DNA from 2 places in the Paenibacillus physcomitrellae genome. Region 1 is predicted to be linked to the other one. Evidence: riboswitches for the same ligand, from Rfam matches in the RefSeq annotation. Region 1 holds a riboswitch; the other holds the start of a gene.
What was found. A riboswitch is a leader RNA that binds a small molecule or an ion and turns the genes downstream of it on or off. The one in region 1 is predicted to bind ZMP and ZTP.
Positions count from the first base shown of each region.

Region 2: it holds a riboswitch for ZMP and ZTP, as region 1 does, so the genes downstream of both, CBE73_RS22555 (tetrahydrofolate dehydrogenase/cyclohydrolase catalytic domain-containing protein) here and CBE73_RS12495 (TIGR01440 family protein) in region 1, are expected to answer to the same signal.

Region 1 covers NZ_CP022584.1:2,742,025-2,745,432, forward strand. The annotation lists gene CBE73_RS12490 (serine hydroxymethyltransferase) at 244-1,494, opposite strand; gene CBE73_RS12495 (TIGR01440 family protein) at 1,640-2,233, opposite strand; ZMP/ZTP riboswitch at 2,434-2,516, opposite strand; gene CBE73_RS12500 (low molecular weight protein arginine phosphatase) at 2,828-3,408, opposite strand, start outside.
Region 2 covers NZ_CP022584.1:1,770,924-1,774,331, reverse strand. The annotation lists gene CBE73_RS08075 (Gfo/Idh/MocA family protein) at 1-855, shown strand, start outside; partial or broken gene CBE73_RS08070 (IS3 family transposase) at 925-1,041, opposite strand; gene CBE73_RS08065 (hypothetical protein) at 1,082-1,495, opposite strand; gene CBE73_RS22555 (tetrahydrofolate dehydrogenase/cyclohydrolase catalytic domain-containing protein) at 1,492-1,656, opposite strand; ZMP/ZTP riboswitch at 1,824-1,903, opposite strand; gene CBE73_RS08055 (DUF3888 domain-containing protein) at 2,067-2,513, opposite strand; gene CBE73_RS08050 (universal stress protein) at 2,784-3,206, shown strand; gene CBE73_RS08045 (LysR family transcriptional regulator) at 3,265-3,408, opposite strand, start outside.

The DNA.
Region 1 (3,408 bases):
TCTTGGATAATTCAACGACAATTTCGGTGCTATTATTTCTTTTTGAAATCGCTTACAAAAAAGTTGGACTTTATTATTATTCCTTGTGATTTCTACTTCTGTTCCTGCCTGATTTCTGCTCCTCTGACTCTTTCAAGATCGGGAAAAAGCAAAAAAGGCCCATCTGCTCCCAAGGAGCGGACGGGCCTTAAGACCTATTAGTCCGGCTGTCGGTAAACTATCCCGGACTTTAATAGCTTCAGCTTAATATTTCATTTCCGGATAAAGCGGGAAACGGTCGGTCAGCGCTGTAACGCGTGCTTTAGCTTTCTCAAGCGCAGCAGTGTCCTGCGGCGCTTTCAGAGCAGCCGCAATGATCTGGCCGATTTCGACCATGGCCTCTTCATCCATGCCGCGGGAAGTAGCAGCAGGTGTACCGATTCGGATACCGCTGGTAACAAAAGGGCTGGTTGGATCAAACGGAATCGCGTTTTTGTTCACGGTAATGCCGATAGAATCAAGCACATGCTCGGCATCTTTACCAGTGATGTTCAGGTTGCGCGTATCGATCAGCATCAAATGGTTATCCGTGCCGCCGGATACAAGGTTCAAACCTTCTGCAAGCAGCGTTTCCGCCAGCTTCTTGGCATTTTTTACGACATTTTCGGCGTAGGTTTTGAAAGAAGGATCCAAAGCTTCACCCAAAGCAACCGCTTTGGAAGCGATGACATGCATCAAAGGACCGCCCTGAATACCCGGGAAGATCGCTTTGTCGATCGCCTGCGCCCAAGGCTTCTTGCACAGAATCATGCCGCCGCGCGGACCGCGGAGCGTCTTGTGCGTCGTTGTCGTAACAAAATGAGCATGCGGCACAGGGTTCGGGTGAAGACCTGCGGCAACAAGACCGGCAATGTGAGCCATGTCTACCATAAACAGAGCGCCGACATCATTGGCGATGGAGGCGAAAGCTTCAAAGTCGATCGTACGCGGATAAGCGCTCGCGCCGGCTACGATCAGGCGGGGACGATGCTTGAAGGCCGCTTTGCGGACTTCTTCATAATCAATTGTAAAGCTGTCTTCCTGCACGCCATAAGCCACAAAGTTGTACAGCAAACCGGAAGCGTTAACCGGGCTGCCGTGCGTCAAGTGACCGCCGTGAGCCAGGTTCATGCCGAGTACGGTGTCGCCAGGCTTCAGAGCTGCGAGGTATACAGCCAGGTTAGCCTGTGCGCCGGAATGCGGCTGCACGTTGGCATGCTCGGCGCCAAACAGCTCTTTGGCGCGGTCGCGGGCCAGATCTTCCACGATGTCTACGTGTTCGCAGCCGCCGTAGTATCTTTTGCCCGGATAACCTTCCGCATATTTGTTCGTCAACACGGAGCCCATAGCTTCCATAACTGCTTCGCTGACAATGTTCTCGGACGCAATCAGCTCAATGTTGTTGCGCTGGCGCTTCAGCTCCAGGTTCATCGCTTCCAGAACCGCCGGATCTTGCTTTCTCAAATACTCCATCATGCCAAAAATCCTCCCTGTATAGATAAATTAAATAACTTCCCATGGTCAATCAAAATTCTAAATTCCAAAATTCAAATCTAAATCTAAATTTAAATTTAAAAGCACAAATCCAATTTCAGGCCAAGCCGCAAAACTCTCCGCCGTCTTAATCGCAGAGCTGCTCGCCGTCCGTCTGGGGAAGGCGATAAACGGCCCGCTCCCCGCCAATCAGCTTGGGACGGGTCATCGCCGCGTTGACTCTCGCCTGTCCGACATACCGCCGGGACAACCGGAGCGGAACCGCTACCCGGCGAAGATGCATACCGATCAGCGTCTCCCCGATATCCAGCCCGGCATGGGCTTCCATGCTTTCTGCCAAGCAAGGCTCGGCAAACTGCAGATAGGCTTCAGCTGCCATCGATCCCCCCGCTGTACGTACCGGGACCGCGCTCACTTCTGTCAAGTTTAAGCGTTCTAACACAGCCCGTTCCACTACCAGCGCCCGGTTCAAATGCTCGCAGCACTGAAAAGCCAGCTCGAAGCCGTATTGTGAGCGGATCTGTTCAAATCCCTTATATAGCTCAGCTGCAATTTGCTGGGCACCGGCAGTTCCGATACGCTGACCGGCAATCTCACTGGTGCTTGTGCCAATGACAACCACTTTTCCCGGCCCAAGATTAGCCGTTTCGGCAAGCTCCTTCAATACCTCGGCGGCCTGATCGGCCAATTGGTCCAGCTGAAAGGTTGGTTCCACGATGATACCCCCTAAATTCCGGCGGATTCGCCGTTAATGGTCCAAGGGACGAACCCTACTTGAACCCATTATATAATGAGAGCGGACCAACTTCCACGCAGGCAGCCGGACTCCCTGCACGCCGGAAGTATCTTAGAGTTCTGCCTGATCAGGAACTGACCGTCGGTAAAAATGCAAAAAAGAGCAAAACGCACATTCGTGCGTCATGCTCTTGCCCAGGCGACCGGCCGTATATTCCGATGCTCCACCGTGGTTTCATCCACATCCGTCGCCAGTTACACCGGAACTGATCTTGTTGCCTTTAGCATAAAGCATAGCGGTCAGAATTGCAACTTGGAAAAATTCATAATTAAAGGTTGATCAGACTTCTAACAGCGTCAATAACGGCCCCGGGCCGATGGATTTGAATGGCTTATTCCTCACAGGTGTCAGCAAAAAAAGGACTGTCTCAAAAGGATATATCCAAATGATCCAGTCCCAAAATCGGAACAAAAAACCTCCAAGCCACTGTAAAGTGGAGTTGGAGGTTTTAATTTTTTTTAAAAGTCGAACTTCAGCGAGAACTTACTGAACTTATTGACCTTACTGAAATTACTGAAATTACTGATCCTTCTGCTTCTGCTGTTTCTGAAGCTTGCTCAGGAGCTTCTTCAAAGCTTCCCGAATTTCCGCCGCTGTTCTCTCATAATCCTCCCGGTTACCACCGAAAGGGTCAGAAATATCATAAACAGGTATACGGTACTGCAGCTCTGTAATTCTCCGGGAGTCTTCCTCCGATACCTTGCCTCCCAAAGCAGCCTGCAAGGCTCGCTCTGCAAGCAGCCCGTCCAGTTCCTGCAGTTCTCCTTCGGCATTATCCCGCTCATCTACATATTCTTTCAGCACAAAGGTTTTGGCGGCAGCATCCGGAAAAGCATAAAGCAGCTGTCTTTTATGACCCTGTGTCAACGTCAAAATGACGTCCGCCCACTCGACCAGTTCTTCGCTTAACGCGGTTGAGGTCAGACGATCCGTAATTTGATGATCTCTGAGCACGGCTTCCGCATGTCTGGTCATGGACATTCCGGGGATTGCCGCGACTCCCGCAGATTTGACCTCTGCCGGCAGACCGGCCTCAAGCGCCATCTGTCTGAACATGCCTTCGGCCATCGGACTGCGGCAGGTGTTGCCTGTGCAAACAA
Region 2 (3,408 bases), 970 kb from region 1:
CCTAACGATTCCCACGCGGAAATTTCGATTGCCGCGCTGGAGGCGGGCAACCACGTGATGTGCGAGAAACCGATGGCCAAAAGCGCTGCGGATGCGAAGAAGATGGTGGAAGCTGCGAAAAGCACCGGCAAAAAGCTGACCATCGGCTACGACAACCGGTTCCGTCCGGACAGCCAGCACTTGAAGAAAGCCTGCGACGCCGGGGAGCTCGGCCATATTTATTACGCCAGAGCGCATGCCATCCGGCGCAGAGCGGTGCCAACCTGGGGCGTGTTCCTCGACGAAGAGAAGCAAGGCGGAGGCCCGCTGATCGATATCGGTACACACGCTTTGGATTTGACGCTTTGGATGATGAACAACTACCGTCCGAAAGTTGTGCTTGGTACTAAATATCATGAGCTGTCCCAGCGCGAAAATGCGGCCAACGCTTGGGGGCCTTGGGATCCGAAGAAGTTTACGGTAGAGGATTCGGCGTTCGGCATGATCATCATGGAGAACGGCGCTACTATCAATCTGGAAGCGAGCTGGGCATTGAACACGCTGGACATTGATGAAGCGAAATGTTCGCTGAGCGGAACCGAAGGCGGGGCCGACATGAAGCAGGGGCTGCGGATCAACGGCGAAGACCATGGCAACCTGTTCGCCAAGGAAGTCGAACTGGGTTCCGGCGGCGTAGCCTTCTACGACGGCATTCAAATGAACCGGACCGATCTGGAAATGAAAGACTGGATCGATTCGATTGAGCAGGACCGCGATCCGGTCGTTACGCCGGAGCAGGCTTATGTAGTTTCGCAGATTCTGGAGGCCATCTACGAGTCGGCCCGCACGGGTAAGGCGGTTTATTTGAACGAGTAGGATGGGAAATGAAAGAGGAAGAGGAAAGCAGCCGACCTGAATTGACCCCAAAAAGTGTGACATTTTTATTTAGGCAAGCTGAACGGCAAGAGTACGGTATTGTACCGGACTCTTGCCTTTTAGTTTAGACTTGATTTGTTTGTGATTGTAGTAATCGATTGTATTGTGCCGCTCTAATTGCAGCAACCGTATTTGCTAGGATTGGATCCATATAAGTCTATTCAGTCTATGACTCCGTTACAAGTGCTTGTAATTTTAATGAAAAAGTATCCCAGTTTGTATCAAACCCTTTATTAAACGTCCATCCGCCAGAACGCAGCTTCTCGCCTAAATAGATGTAATCGGCACGTTGCTTATCGTTTAAACTAATATCTAAAGCTAAAGTTCCGTCACCAACCGTGAACTTTTTCATGTAATCGTGTAATTTCCAAAGGAGCGTTTCCTTATCGTCATCTCTTTCCATTCCCATACGCAATATAATTGAATCCTTAGCATCATCCAGCTTCTGGACAACAAGAGCTCCATTTTTCCAATTATTATCCTTTTGATCCTGTATCGTTGCTTCTAGCTGAGCTAAATCTCGATAAATGTATGCATTCAATAACTCATCACTCAACAAGTTTTTTGTTGGTCTGCTCAATCGGGTATCTGATTTGTAATAGTAGTTATACCGTCTACGTCCTTCCCAGTGTTGATAGCATCAAACGCTGCACGTTCATCTATATGGTCCGGGACCGGGTGCCGCAATAATATTCCATGCATGCAGGGATCGTTGTTTAGCTTCTTGATACGGGATATCAATTTGTCCGTCGTTATGTCTGAAGGGAGGGCGATTCGGTAGAATGCATTCCTAGCCTTTTACACTTCCTTTTGATGTTGTCAGCTACTCGATTACCGTCTAAAATCGATTCTGTTCTTTTATATTATCAGTCCCTTCTAAACATAAAGAGGTAAGGGGGTTACCCCCTTACCTCTGCCCAGGCGTACGGCTGTATGTATATGTACTCCCTCATGATACTCCACGTTTACGCCAGTCGTACATACCAAATATTTACTTTACTATAGTTTTAATAATGAGGTTAGTCAAGTGTATTATTCGCCGCTAGTCAAATCAACCAGAGCAATATCTAAGGCTCCTTTAAAGGTTCCTTTTCAATGTATATGACTTTGTCGTTTCGCTCTTAAGTTGTTCAACTATCCTGCCCGTTAGTTCAATATTTCTTAGGCTTCTTGATGATGTCCTGCCAATGCGTGGGTAGCTCATATGTCTTTAAGTGGGTGTAATTCACCAGTTTGGCCTTAGGACCCGCTGAGATCTCAAACGTTAATCTGTCTTTACCAACTGAAATATGTGGACCAATAACTGGTGTCACATCGAGCGTAATTGATAAGATAAAACCGCGAAAACCATTTACCCTGTGAGATTCAATCATATCAACGAAATACGGATATACCAGTGGTAGTTCCCGTAATAAATGTTGATAATAACCTTGAATAGCATCGTTTATATATGGATTTATAAAATTCATAAGCATATCCTGTAACCTCAGCTCTGTTGAGTCTTCTTGAGGTATGTAGTAACTCTTTTCAGCGTTAGTTTGTATAGGCGATAGTAGAATCAATATCAAAGTTAAAGAAATAATAACGGTCCTTTTCATACATACACCTCATCCAAGTTTACAGATAGGGTGCCCAATTCTAAGATGTTCAAGTAAGTAAAATCCTACGCACTTCTGCCCGTTATCACAACGAGACAGCCGATCATCTGATGCGGCTGTTCTTTTATTTTAAATCTTATGATAACTATTTATTTATTATAAACATCCAAATCAATTATTTTACTTATTTGAGAAAAGGGCATACGATATAGCCATCCACATTCTGGATACCGGTTCAGGAGCGTGGATGGACATGAAACACAGGAGGTTATGACGGTGAAGAACATATTGTTCGCAACAGATGGATCGAAGTATTCTGCGCGTGCTGCAAGCCTTATGGAAGAGCTGCTGCAGGCATGGCCTGAAGCCGAATGTACGGTTATTTATGTCACGGTAAAGGAAAATTATGCTTATGATCTGGTGCCGGATGCTGTGGACATCTATGAAGAAAGGCTCAGCGAAATGATTAAGCAGGAAATAGATGAGCAGCTTGCTCGCTGGAAAAACCGGCTCCGATTCGTTCATCTTACCGGCCACCCGGTCAAATCTATTTGTACTGCGGCTCAGGAAGTGAAAGCGGATTTAATTGTAATGGGCAGCCATGGCAGAGGTTTAATGAATGAGGCGCTGCTTGGCAGCGTCACTCATGGCGTTTTGCATCATTCCGAGATTCCAGTGCTGGTGGCTAAATAAACAAGTTTCCCTGGTCTGCTGGTGCTCTGAACATTCTATTGATATTGTGGATCAAGCGTTAATCTTCCGGAAAACCTTCCCCGTCCCGGATCATGGCCGCCAGCAGCTCGGTTGCTTTGGTCTGGAACTGGCTTTCCGGCATGACCAGTGAGAATTGGCGTGTGAGCGGGAATCCATCCAGCTGCAGAAGCTGAAGGGAACC